4 regions of the Clostridium sp. LBM24168 genome follow, and region 3 is predicted to be linked to each of the others. Evidence: riboswitches for the same ligand, from Rfam matches in the RefSeq annotation. Region 3 holds a riboswitch; each other region holds the start of a gene.
What was found. Region 3 has a riboswitch for S-adenosylmethionine ahead of metK (methionine adenosyltransferase). Riboswitches for the same ligand answer to the same signal wherever they lie in the genome.

Region 1 (3,181 bases), 1.5 Mb from region 3:
AAGCTTTTAATGTCATATAACTTTCATTAGAATATACTATCTCATCCAATTTCCCCGAAAAACGTATACTCTTGAACACACTACACTTTTTCTGCACATTATTTTTAAAGTAAATATTGACTTTAGAACCAATTTTCATTTTTTTAACATCTTTATCTACAATAAAATATATATCCGCATAATTACTTATAAATTCATCTATCTTTATAATGCAGATTTTTTTAAATTCATCTGTCATAACTAGATACCCCTTTTGAGACTGGTCTATATACTTCATTGCATCATTTAATATTGCACTCATTTTTCATATCTCCTTCCTCATCTTTCAGAAATTAATCTGCTTCTCTCGATAAGAAAATATACTAACCCATCTTTACAATAAAAAAGCCAAGTTATATTTATTAAAAAGATTTTATACAAATGATTCATCTCAATAATAAATTCAACTTGACCTCTAGTTTTCTAGTCAGCCGAACTAGATCTAATTAAAAACTAAACTTTGTTTATTTTTGTAAATAGCTTTTATCTCCTCAACTTTATCAAGTTTTTCCCAGGGAAGATCTATATCTATTCTTCCAAAATGACCATAAGCAGCAGTATTTTTATATATAGGTCTTCTTAAATCAAGATCTCTTATAATTGCAGCCGGTCTTAAATCAAACAGTTCATTTATAATTTTTACTATTTTTTCATCATCTATTTTACCTGTACCAAAAGTATCTACACTTATAGATACAGGCTTTGCAACACCTATTGCATAAGCTATTTCTACTTCAATTTTATTTGCTATCCCTGCTGCTACAAGATTCTTCGCAACCCACCTTGCCGCATATGCACCAGATCTGTCTACCTTTGTTGGATCCTTTCCTGAAAATGCTCCACCTCCATGTCTTCCATAACCACCATAGGTATCAACTATTATCTTTCTGCCTGTAAGGCCTGAATCAGCTTCAGGTCCACCCTTTACAAACCTTCCAGTAGGATTTACAAGATATTTTGTATTTGCATCTATAAGCTCTTCAGGTATTGTTACTTTAATTACCTTATCTATTATGTCTTTCTCAATTTCATCATGTATCACATTTTCTTCATGTTGTGAAGATACAAGCACGGTATCCACTCTCAAAGGTTTATCTCCTTCATATTCTACTGTAACCTGCGTCTTTCCATCCGGTCCGAGATATGGAATTACTCCATTTTTTCTCACTTCAGCCAGCTTTCTTGAAAGTTTATGTGCAAGCGCTATTGGAAGTGGCAAATACTCTGGAGTTTCATTTGTTGCAAATCCAAAAACCATTCCCTGATCTCCAGCCCCAATTTTTTCTATATTGTCTTTTTCGCCCTTTTTAGATTCCAATGATTCATCTACACCGAGTGCAATATCTGGAGACTGTTCATCTATAGACGTTATTACAGCACAATTGGATGCATCAAAGCCAAACCTTGAATGATTATACCCTATATTACTTATAGTTTCCCTAACTATTCTCGGTATATCCACATATGCCTTGGTTGATATCTCTCCAACCAACAGCACAAGTCCTGTATTTACAACTGTCTCGCAAGCTACCCTTCCATTCTTATCCTGTTCAATAATTGCATCTAATACTGCATCTGATATCTGATCGCATATTTTATCCGGATGCCCTTCTGTAACAGATTCCGATGTGAATAATCTACTCATTTTTATCAATCTCCTTTTTATCATCTATTATTGATTTTATTCCGGTATTATTAAACAAATTAAAAGAGGTTAAATTTCATCTATTGCAGAATTGAATTTCTACAGATAATCCTAATTTAACCTCTAGTTTCTCTAGTCAGCCAACTAAAATATTTAACTTACCATCATACAAATTAAAAAACTTCCTATGGAGAAACCACAGGAAGTTATATCCTTTTGTTTCTCATCTTTCAGGTTTAACCTGCTGGAATTGGCACCGTTAAATATAAAACTATATTCAGGTTGCCGGGCATCATAGGGCCAGTCCCTCTGCCTCTCTTGATAAGAAGTTCTTATTTAGTTGTAAGTTATATATACTATATATTATTTCAAATGCTTTGTCAATATAAAATTTTAATTTAATCGTGCAAATTACTATAAATTTTAATGCTATTTTTCTTAAAACCCTGTATAATGTTATTCATAAAAGACTATTTTTATATATTCTACATATGAATTTGTGCATTATAATAAAAAGTAGATTTGGAGTGACAATATGAAAAAAAGTAGTTTAAAATATAAAAATTATATACAAATTTTAAAGGAAGAACTTATACCAGCCACAGGATGCACTGAACCAATTGCAATTGCATATGCTGCGGCAAAGGCAAGAGAAGTATTAGAATATATACCTGAAAAAGTTATTGTAGAGGTTAGCGGAAATATTATCAAAAATGTTAAAAGTGTTATAGTTCCCAATACAAATCAATTAAAGGGCATAGAAGCTGCAACAGCAGCAGGAATTATAGCAGGAAATTCCTAAAAAAAACTAGAAGTTATTTCAGAGGTAACAAAAACAGAAAAACAAAAAATTAAAGATTATATGAATACACATTCAATTGAAGTTAAACCTGCAGAAACAGAATTTATATTTGACATAGGAATGCATTTATTTTATAAAAATTCATTTGTAAAAATAAGAATCGTAAATTACCATACAAATATTATTTATATTGAGAAAAATGGTAATTTACTCTATCACAAAAAAATAGAAGTGTCAAAGGATGATGGTCTCAGTGACAAGAAATTATTGAATGTAAAGGACATTATTGATTTTGCAAATTCCGTAGATATAAAGGATATAGAAGATATTATACATAGACAAATTGATTATAATTCAAAAATTTCAGAAGAAGGATTAAAAAATAATTATGGTGCTAATATAGGAAGTGTTTTACTTTCTACATATGGTTCTGATATTAAAATAAAAGCTAAGGCCAAAGCAGCTGCAGGTTCAGATGCCAGAATGAATGGGTGCGAATTACCTGTTATTATTATTTCTGGAAGCGGAAATCAGGGGATAGCAGCTTCACTCCCTGTTATTGAATACGCTAATGAGTTGAAAGTATCAAAAGAAAAACTCTATAGAGCTTTAATTGTTTCAGATTTAGTCACAATACACCAGAAAACTGGCATCGGGAGACTTTCTGCATATTGCGGTGCTATCAGTGCAGGCAC
Region 2 (3,181 bases), 1.6 Mb from region 3:
GTCATAATACAGAGAAAACTCAGAAAAAAACTGCAGCTACTGATAGAACAAAATCTTCAGCAAAATCAGACCTGGATAAAGAAGCCAAAGTTGACCTTAGTAAAAAATCTCAATCTAATCCTGTAAATTCTCAGACTGTTGGAAAAGCTTTAGATAGCAATAAAACCAAATCTACAAACAAATCTCTTAGTATTACAGGATATATTACTTCAGAAGATGATTTTGCAGCTGGACTTAAGGAAGATACTGCAAATATGGTATATATGAGATTGATGGCTCTGTCCGGACTAGGAATAACCTTTCAGCAAAATGGCAACTGGGTCTTTTACTATTTTGATGGTGGTATTGCTTCAGATAATAAAAGTGGTGCAGATGGGAAATGGATTTTTAATGGTAGTGGATCCCAGTTAAATGCATGGAATATTGTCCAGAAACGTGTAAAAGAAGGTAAAGGCAAATATCCGGTTCAAGTTACGGTAAAAGGAGTACTGAAAGGAAATATCGGCACTAATCCGGGACCAGATGCTGATAGCAAAAAGTTCCCTGTAATAACTGTTGAATCCATAAATTAAAATGGGATTTGAATGGAGTTTTGGTTATGAAAGAACAAAAAAGAAGAATACTTGTAGTAGATGACGAGATAAAAATTGTGGAGGTTGTAAAAGCATATCTTCAGAGAGATGGATATTCTGTATATTCTGCGTATGATGGAAATACTGTTATGGCTATATTTGATAAAGTGAATCCTGATCTTATGATTCTGGATCTTATGCTTCCAGATATTTGTGGAGAAAAACTATGTAGTATTTTAAGGAAGAAGTCCAAGGTGCCTATCATAATGCTTACGGCTAAAACTTCAGAATCTGATATACTCAATGGATTTGACATAGGAGCAGATGACTATGTACTAAAACCTTTTAGTCCAAAACAGCTGGTGGCAAGAGTAAAATCACTTCTAAGAAGAACAGCGGATGATAAAGATATTATGGATGATATAATTTCCATAGATAACGGCAAGCTGACAATAAATAATTCAAGTTATGAAGTTAGAAAATCAGGTAATATAATCAATCTTACCCCGGTTGAGTATAATATACTTACAGTCATGGCCACACATCCTGCAAAGATTTTTACTAGAGAAGAATTGATATCCATTGTACTGGGGAAAAATTTTGATGGGTATAACAGAGCGATTGATTCACATATAAAAAACTTAAGGCAGAAAATCGAAGACAGTTCCAAAAAACCTGTATACATTTTAACAGTAAGAGGAATAGGTTATAAATTTGGTGGAATTGTAAAAAAAACATGTTGACATATTCAATATTATTGAATATACTAAAATTAATATAAACTTATCTAGAGAGGTGGAGGGACAGGCCCTTTGATACCCGGCAACCTGTGTTTTATTCAAGGTGCCAATTCCTGCGGGGTGAAATATACCTGGGAGATAAGATGATGGAAGAAGTTTTTTTCCTGTATCTTATTACAGGAAGTTTTTTATTTTTATTTGAGATTAATTGATATGTAAATATATATTATTTGGTTGACCAGATAAACTGGAGGCTAGGTGAAATTGACGATAGATATTCGTGAGATTTTACTTGGCCTTTTTTTATCAATTAAATCTCAGTAATTATTTAATGATTGGAGGATACAATTTTGAGTATAAATATAAAATCACCAGAAATTAAAATAAGAGAAACAAGACTTGGATCTATTACAGTTTTTTTGGAAATGCATCTGAATTATGCGAGATGTCAAAGAAAAAGAGACTTTGTGATAGAAAACATTCTTTCAGCCAATGCCTTGGATGCAGCTCCGGAAATGCACTTTGCCAGCTTGTAATGATACAAGATGCAGTTGTTATAAATCATGCTCCACTTGGATGCTCAGCAGATTTTTCGGATTTCAATTTTACAAATAGGGTCGGGCAGAGAAAAAGAAATTTTAAACTTAGAAATGCAAGGTTATTGAGTACAAATCTTGAAGAAAAGGATACTATTTACGGAGGAGGGGAAAAGTTAAAAACTACAATAGAAGAAGCCTTCAGCAGGTTTAATCCAAAAGCAATTTTTATAACGGCTTCCTGTGCATCGGGAATTATAGGAGATGATATAGAGACAATAACTGAAGCGGAGGAGAAAAAATTAAAAATACCTGTAGTATATATTCCTTGCGAAGGATTCAAGTCAAAAATGTGGACAACGGGTTTTGATGCCGCCTATCATGGAATAATAAGAAAGATAGTTAAACCTCCAGTTATAAAGAGAAAAGATTTAATAAATGTAATTAATTTTTGGGGAAGCGATATTTTTACAGACTTGTTTGGAAAAATAGGTTTAAAGCCAAATTATATAGTTCCTTTTTCAACTATAGATCAGTTGCAAAAAATGTCAGAGGCGGCGGCTACGGTTCAGATATGTCCTACGCTTGGTACGTATCTTGCAGCAGCACTTGAGCAGGAGTATGGAGTACCTGAAGTAAAGGCACCACCTGCCTATGGAATAAATGGAACAGATCAATGGTTTAGAGAACTTGGGAGAGTAACAGGAAAAGAAGCAGAGGTAGAGAAATTAATAGAATCTGAAAAAGAGAAAATATATCCTGAACTTGAAAAGCTAAGAAACAAGTTAAAAGGGAAGAGAGCCTATATTACAGCTGGTGCAGCACATGGTCATAGTTTGATGGCTTTATTGGAAGACTTGGGAATGAAAGTTGTTGGAGCTTCAATATTTCATCATGATCCTTGTTATGATAATGGTTCGGATGCGGCTAAAAGCTTGGACCATGCAATAAATACCTATGGAGATATAGAGAATTTCAGTGTGTGTGATAAACAGGCATATGAACTTGTCAATTCGCTTAATAGGTTAAAACCTGATATATTTGTAGCACGACATGGTGGAATGTCAATTTGGGGAGCCAAACTTGGTATACCGACTTTTTTAATGGGAGATGAACAATTTGGACTGGGATACCAAGGACTCATAAATTATGGCAATAAAGTTCTTGATGTACTTGAAACTCCTGAATTTGTGAGGAATATTGCAGCCCATGCGAAATTTCCTTATACTGACTGGTGGTTTAAGCAAAGACCTGATACTTTCTTGAAGGAGGGAAAATAATATGCTTAAAATAGTTCAGGAACCAAGACATTATTGTACCCTCGGGGCTCAGC
Region 3 (3,181 bases):
GATGCAATGTGATATGTTTTAATTTGCTGTCAATATTAAGGGCATGTATTGGTTCTTGTATTGTACCATAAACAGGGAGAGGAAAGTGTTTATATGTAAGTAATGTACCTACTAAAGGGCCAAGACAATCACCTATATATCTATCTGTGCCAATACAAACTATGATTGTATTTTTATCGATATGATCTCTTAGAAAATGTGCTAATTTGTAATATGCCAGGGGAGTTTTATAGTTGACTTTTACTTTGTTCAAAATATTCACCTCTTTAAATTGTGCTTTATTTCATTTCATAAGATGTACATATGCAACTGTTTGAAACGTCATATATAATTTATATGAAGGCCTGAAGAAAATTAGAATAAGTAATATGTTGAGTAGAAATTGTGAAAATGTGATTTAAAGAGAAATATAAAGAAATATGAAGAAAAAACAATTTAAACACTAGAATATAATACAAAATAAAATTTGAAAAAGAGATATTTAAACGGTATACTAACATACGTCAATGCGTAATGTTGATTGTAAATGAATTACATAATAAGCTGACATAGCTCAGCTGGTAGAGCAACTGACTTGTAATCAGTAGGTCGTGGGTTCGATGCCTACTGTCAGCACCAAAAGTGGAGGAATTCCCGAGTGGCTAAAGGGGGCAGACTGTAAATCTGTTGTCATTGACTTCGATGGTTCGAATCCATCTTCCTCCACCAATTTCGGGCGCATAGCTCAGCTGGGAGAGCATCTGCCTTACAAGCAGAGGGTCACAGGTTCGAGCCCTGTTGTGCCCACCATGTATAAAATAATGAATAAGCTGGCATAGCTCAGCTGGTAGAGCAACTGACTTGTAATCAGTAGGTCGTGGGTTCGATGCCTACTGCCAGCACCAAAAATATGGAGGAATTCCCGAGTGGCTAAAGGGGGCAGACTGTAAATCTGTTGTCATTGACTTCGATGGTTCGAATCCATCTTCCTCCACCATAAAAACACTATTAGGTGTTTTTTATTTTATAATTTGAAACTCTTATCAAGAGAGGTGGAGGGAAAGGGCCCTTTGAAACCCGGCAACCGGTAATTATACTAAGGTGCCAATTCCTGCAGTTGTTCTGCAAGATAAGGGAGTTGATAAAGCTTATTAACCTCTTTTTATTAAGAGGTTTTTTATTTTATATAGATGGAGGTAAAAGAGATGAAAAAGTTGTTCACTTCTGAGTCAGTTACAGAAGGGCATCCAGATAAAATGTGTGATCAAATTTCAGATGCTATACTTGATGCAATAATGGCGCAGGATCCTGATGGAAGAGTAGCTTGTGAGACTATAACTACAACAGGAATGATTCTGGTTATGGGTGAAATATCAACTAATTGCTATGTGGATATTCCTAAAATAGTTAGAAATACTGTAAGAGAGATAGGCTATACTAGGGCAAAATACGGTTTTGACTGTGATACTTGTTCGGTAATATCTTCAATAGACGAACAGTCGTCAGATATAGCCATGGGAGTAAATGAAGCTTTTGAAGCTAAATCTGGTGAAATGGACAAGGAAGATGCTATAGGCGCAGGAGATCAGGGAATGATGTTTGGCTTTGCTACAAATGAAACTCCAGAATATATGCCGCTTCCAATAAGTATGGCACATAAACTTGCAAAAAGATTAGCAGCTGTTAGAAAAGATGGTACCCTTTCTTATTTAAGACCAGATGGGAAGACACAGGTTACAGTAGAATATGAAAATGATAAACCGATCAGAATAGATACTGTAGTCATATCATCACAGCATGATCCACGTGTAAGTCAGGAGCAGATAAACAGAGATATAATAGAGAATGTCATAAAACCGGTGATACCATCGAAATTTTTAGATGATAATACAAGGTATTTTATAAATCCTACAGGAAGATTTGTAGTTGGAGGTCCACAGGGAGATTCTGGACTTACAGGAAGAAAAATAATAGTTGATACTTATGGTGGATATGGAAGACATGGTGGTGGCGCATTTTCTGGAAAAGATCCGACTAAAGTTGATAGATCAGCTGCTTATGCAGCAAGATGGGTTGCAAAGAATCTTGTGGCAGCAGGTTTGGCTAATAAACTGGAAATACAGCTGGCTTATGCTATAGGAGTTGCAAAACCAGTATCTATAACAGTAGATACTTTTGGTACTGGAAAAATTTCAGAAGATAGAATAGTGGATATAGTAAATAGAGTATTTGATTTGAGACCTGGAGCTATAATAAGGTATTTGGATTTGAGAAGACCTATATATAGACAGGTAGCAGCATATGGACATTTTGGAAGAACAGACATAGATGTACCATGGGAAAAACTCAATAAAGTGGATGAAATAAAAAAGTACTTATAAATAAAGGCACGCATCTAAAATGATGCGTGCCTAATGTGTTATAATTAATTTATGGATATAATTTTTTAAAAGTAGGGAGATTTTATGCAGGAAATACAGGGTGTTATAGATGATGTAGTATTTCAAAATGAGGATAATGGATATGTAGTTGCCAAGTTGAAAAATAAGAGTGGTATTACTACGGTAGTAGGAAATATACCTTTTATTATGGAAGGACAGAACTTGAAGTTTATAGGTGAATGGGTAACACATCCGCAGTTTGGAAAGCAATTTAAGATTAAATACTCTGAAGAAATAGTACCAGATACTACGATTGGAATTGAAAGATACTTATCGTCTGGAGCCATATCTGGCATAGGACCTGTTACTGCAAGGAAAATAGTAGATAAATTTGGAGATAAGACTCTGGATGTAATGGATAATCATATTGAGAGGTTAAGGGAAATAGATGGAATTGGAAAAAAAAAGATAAACCTGATATGTGAATCTTATTCAAAACAAAGTGAAGTTAGGAGCATAATGGTATTTTTACAGACTTATGGGATAGGTGCAAATCAGTGTGTGAAAATACATAAAAGATTCGGTGCAGATTCTATAAATATAGTAAAAGAAAATCCATATGTTCTTACAGATGAAATATCTGGAATAGGATTTAAAATAGCTGACAGAATAGCCAGAAGCCTTGGAATAGAAGCAAATTCACCTTTTAGAATACAAAGTGGAATAAAATACATAGTGAGCAGATTTTGTAATTTTGGCAATACATACATGCCTCTTGAAAAGGTTATACAGGAAGCGGAAAGTGTACTTAATGTGACGAG
Region 4 (3,181 bases), 1.5 Mb from region 3:
ACATCAAACCATGCCATTGTATCAACCGTGAGTCCTACTCCAACAAGTTCAATAAAATCAAGCCTTAGCTCAATATATATATGATTTATTTCATTTTGAATTTTTTTTACCATCTCATCAGGTAAAATGCCGGATTCAATATAAAAAATTTTTTTATAAATAATCTCCATTCTCAAATTCACCATAGAAATTTGTATATAGGTTTCAGATATATCTATACATATAATATAGAATCTACATATGTTTATATCATACAATACAGGACGCCTACCTCCGGTAGATTCTCCTATACATTTTTCAACTATAACACCTTTTTTTTCAAGAGGATTCATAATACGATTCAATGTAGTTAATTTCATTCTTGTCTCAAGCAAAATTCTATTTTTACTCATAGCTCCATTTTTCTGAAGTAAATTAAATATTTCTTTTTCATCTGATTTCAAATCTTGAAATAACTTGTAATTATCTATCATAGCAATCATACCTTTTATTCTATTGTATTTTAATCATAGTAAAAAAGATCAAGCTTTAATAAATACAGGAAATAATTACTTCCCGATATCAAAACTTGACCTCTAGTTTTTCTAGTCAATCAAATTAGAATATTTATCACTATTTAGTTATAAAAAATATCAAATTTACTCTTTGTTTGAAATTTTGCTTTTTCATAAGCTGTTCTATAGAGCTGAATCATAGCATCAATTTCACTAGAACTTAACTTATCATAAAATACTCTTGGGCAAATAGCAAAAGCCTCTCTTTCATTTTGTTGTGAAAAGTTGTTATTGATTATATTAAAAAATCTATTCTCTATATCATTCATAAAAATTCCTCCATTTATCATTTTGTTCAAAAAATCTGCTATACTATCATAAAAAATATGATAAAAAAGCTATTTTTCTATAATAAGAAAAATAGCTTTTATTAACATTCATCTGTTGCAAAGCAACTAAATTTCTTATCTCTCAGAATACCACCTTCACTCTGTAGGAATTGACACCGATACATATAAATGCCGGTTGTCGGGCTTCAAAGGGCCAGTCCCTCCACCGCTCTTGATAAGAGTATATTAACTTGTACATATATTATCAATATATTGTATATACTATATCATTATATACTTAACGATGTCAATACTAAAAATTAAAAAATATAGATAAATTATTAGGCCATAATAATTTGTTCCATTTATCGGTGAATCGTTTATTTATAATAAAAAAGGATTTAAAATATTATTATACCAGTCTGACTTTTTCATTCTTCTCTATTTGTACAACTTTTCCATCCTGAATAACCAAAGTTATAGAACCATACTTTATCGTCTCCAGCATATATAGTAGTTTGTCTAAATTTTCCTGTGAGATACTACTATTATTACGCAGGTCCTTTTTATTCACCGTTATCACTCCCTCTATAAATATCATTTAAAAAACCTTCTTGCAAGATGAATGCAAGAAGGTTTGAAATCTCTTCCATTTCTCATCTTTCAGGTTTTACCTGCTGGAATTAGCACCGTTAAATATAATCATATATTCAGGTTGCCGGGCATCATCGGGCCAGTCCCTCTACCTCTCTAGATAAGAATAATTATATAAAATTTTTTAAAAAATAAAAAAATCCTCGTCTCTATACCATACAGAGACGAAGCTCAAACTCCGCGGTTCCACTCTTTTTAGACCATAAGTCCCACTTTTATTCAGGTACTTAATTATACCTCATTGCTGTAACGGGCAAATCCGATGTAGTCTACTGTAATTTCAATACACAACTCAAAAGGGCACTTCATTTAAGATAGATTTAGAAATCTTACAGCATCAAATTTCCTCTCTTGAAACCCATACTTAAACTACTTTCCTTTTTCAATGTTTTTAATTAATTCTTAAATATAATATTAAAAATTATATTTATTATTATACATGTAAATATAATTTTGTCAATATTTTTTTAATCCATTTAAAGAAACCTAGCAATAGGCCCTAGAGGGTTGATTATATCCTTAATTTTCTCATACGGAATTTCTATTTTAAACAATCCATAAACATAAGGTGTGTATTCATATATCTGATAGTAAATAACAAGACTGTCTGGAGTTAAATAATATTGCTGATCCTGCGTAATACCATTATAATCATTAATTAAAGTTATATTATTGTCTTTTATATACTGATATGCTATCTCATTTAGAAATGCTACATAATCTATATTTGTATTAAACAATTCATTGAAACTGTATATCTGCCCTGTTCTTTCATCAACAGTTACAGATGAATACTTTGTAAACCCGTGTGCAGCTCTGTTTACATAAGTATACATTGCAAATAATATACTCAATATATTTTTTTGATTTAAAGTTACTTCATAAGTTCCAAGCACCTGATTAAAATCTGTAACCCCATCTACAAGCACCTGACTTTTAAAAAGTTTACCAACTTCATCTATAATTGCATCATTAATTTTTGATATGTTTTCTTCACTATTGATATTGTCTATAATCGGATATGATATACTGAACTTATCAGGCATCAGCTTTTGTTCTTCTAAATTTACAGATTCATTTTTTTCATCTTTTCTACTATATATTGAACAAAGATCCTCATTGTCAAATAAACTCGCTAAATTATCTGGATAACTAAAATAAAGCATTCCCTTTATTCTCCCTATAAACTCATTTTATATAATTATATTATTATATTCATTCACTTAAGGTGCATAGTTTTATGAAATACATAAGAAAGCATTTAAAGAAATTTTTGTAAAAATTTCTTCCTTTTATGTCTGTTTTTTTCCTTTTCATGCATAATCTATTTACATAAACATCTCTTTATTTTATAGTGTATGTAAATTGAGTTAGGTGATTGATATGGTAAAAGCTCTAGCAGATAAGATTACATTATATATAAAAGAAAACAGTTACATAAAAGATACTGACAATATAGAAAAAATAAATTACTCAGTACAAGTACTGGTAAATGAGACCTTTAAGTTGATAGTATTGTTTATATTATTTACAATATTAGGAAAATTAAATTATTTTTTATTTTCCTTTATGATTCTATTTTCCACAAGGACTTTTTCAGGAGGATATCACAGCAGCTCGACACTGATGTGCTTATTTTGGACAACCGTATTTTTTCTTTTTACTTCAATAATTTGTCCCTTAATTCCTGTATTCAATATTGGA

Region 1: another riboswitch for S-adenosylmethionine. It lies ahead of metK (methionine adenosyltransferase); the one in region 3 lies ahead of metK (methionine adenosyltransferase).
Region 2: another riboswitch for S-adenosylmethionine. It lies ahead of ACSVC9_RS07730 (nitrogenase component 1); the one in region 3 lies ahead of metK (methionine adenosyltransferase).
Region 4: another riboswitch for S-adenosylmethionine. It lies ahead of ACSVC9_RS07825 (YezD family protein); the one in region 3 lies ahead of metK (methionine adenosyltransferase).

What each region holds. Positions count from the first base shown of each region.
Region 1 is NZ_CP196861.1:1,580,541-1,583,721, forward strand. Features, by position in the region: gene ACSVC9_RS07795 (hypothetical protein) at 1-301, opposite strand, end outside; gene metK (methionine adenosyltransferase) at 482-1,684, opposite strand; SAM riboswitch class I at 1,905-2,012, opposite strand; partial or broken gene ACSVC9_RS07805 (L-cysteine desulfidase family protein) at 2,220-3,181, shown strand, end outside.
Region 2 is NZ_CP196861.1:1,564,073-1,567,253, reverse strand. Features, by position in the region: gene ACSVC9_RS07740 (hypothetical protein) at 1-572, shown strand, start outside; gene ACSVC9_RS07735 (response regulator) at 599-1,315, shown strand; SAM riboswitch class I at 1,353-1,457, shown strand; partial or broken gene ACSVC9_RS07730 (nitrogenase component 1) at 1,663-3,128, shown strand; gene ACSVC9_RS07725 (nitrogenase component 1) at 3,130-3,181, shown strand, end outside.
Region 3 is NZ_CP196861.1:3,129,313-3,132,493, forward strand. Features, by position in the region: gene yyaC (spore protease YyaC) at 1-253, opposite strand, end outside; tRNA gene ACSVC9_RS15600 (tRNA-Thr) at 543-618, shown strand; tRNA gene ACSVC9_RS15605 (tRNA-Tyr) at 624-708, shown strand; tRNA gene ACSVC9_RS15610 (tRNA-Val) at 714-789, shown strand; tRNA gene ACSVC9_RS15615 (tRNA-Thr) at 809-884, shown strand; tRNA gene ACSVC9_RS15620 (tRNA-Tyr) at 892-976, shown strand; SAM riboswitch class I at 1,017-1,115, shown strand; gene metK (methionine adenosyltransferase) at 1,185-2,360, shown strand; gene recD2 (SF1B family DNA helicase RecD2) at 2,445-3,181, shown strand, end outside.
Region 4 is NZ_CP196861.1:1,584,881-1,588,061, forward strand. Features, by position in the region: gene ACSVC9_RS07815 (ROK family transcriptional regulator) at 1-473, opposite strand, end outside; gene ACSVC9_RS07820 (hypothetical protein) at 617-823, opposite strand; SAM riboswitch class I at 956-1,065, opposite strand; gene ACSVC9_RS07825 (YezD family protein) at 1,236-1,424, opposite strand; SAM riboswitch class I at 1,477-1,584, opposite strand; T-box leader at 1,635-1,872, opposite strand; gene ACSVC9_RS07830 (DUF3298 domain-containing protein) at 1,954-2,643, opposite strand; gene ACSVC9_RS07835 (accessory gene regulator B family protein) at 2,861-3,181, shown strand, end outside.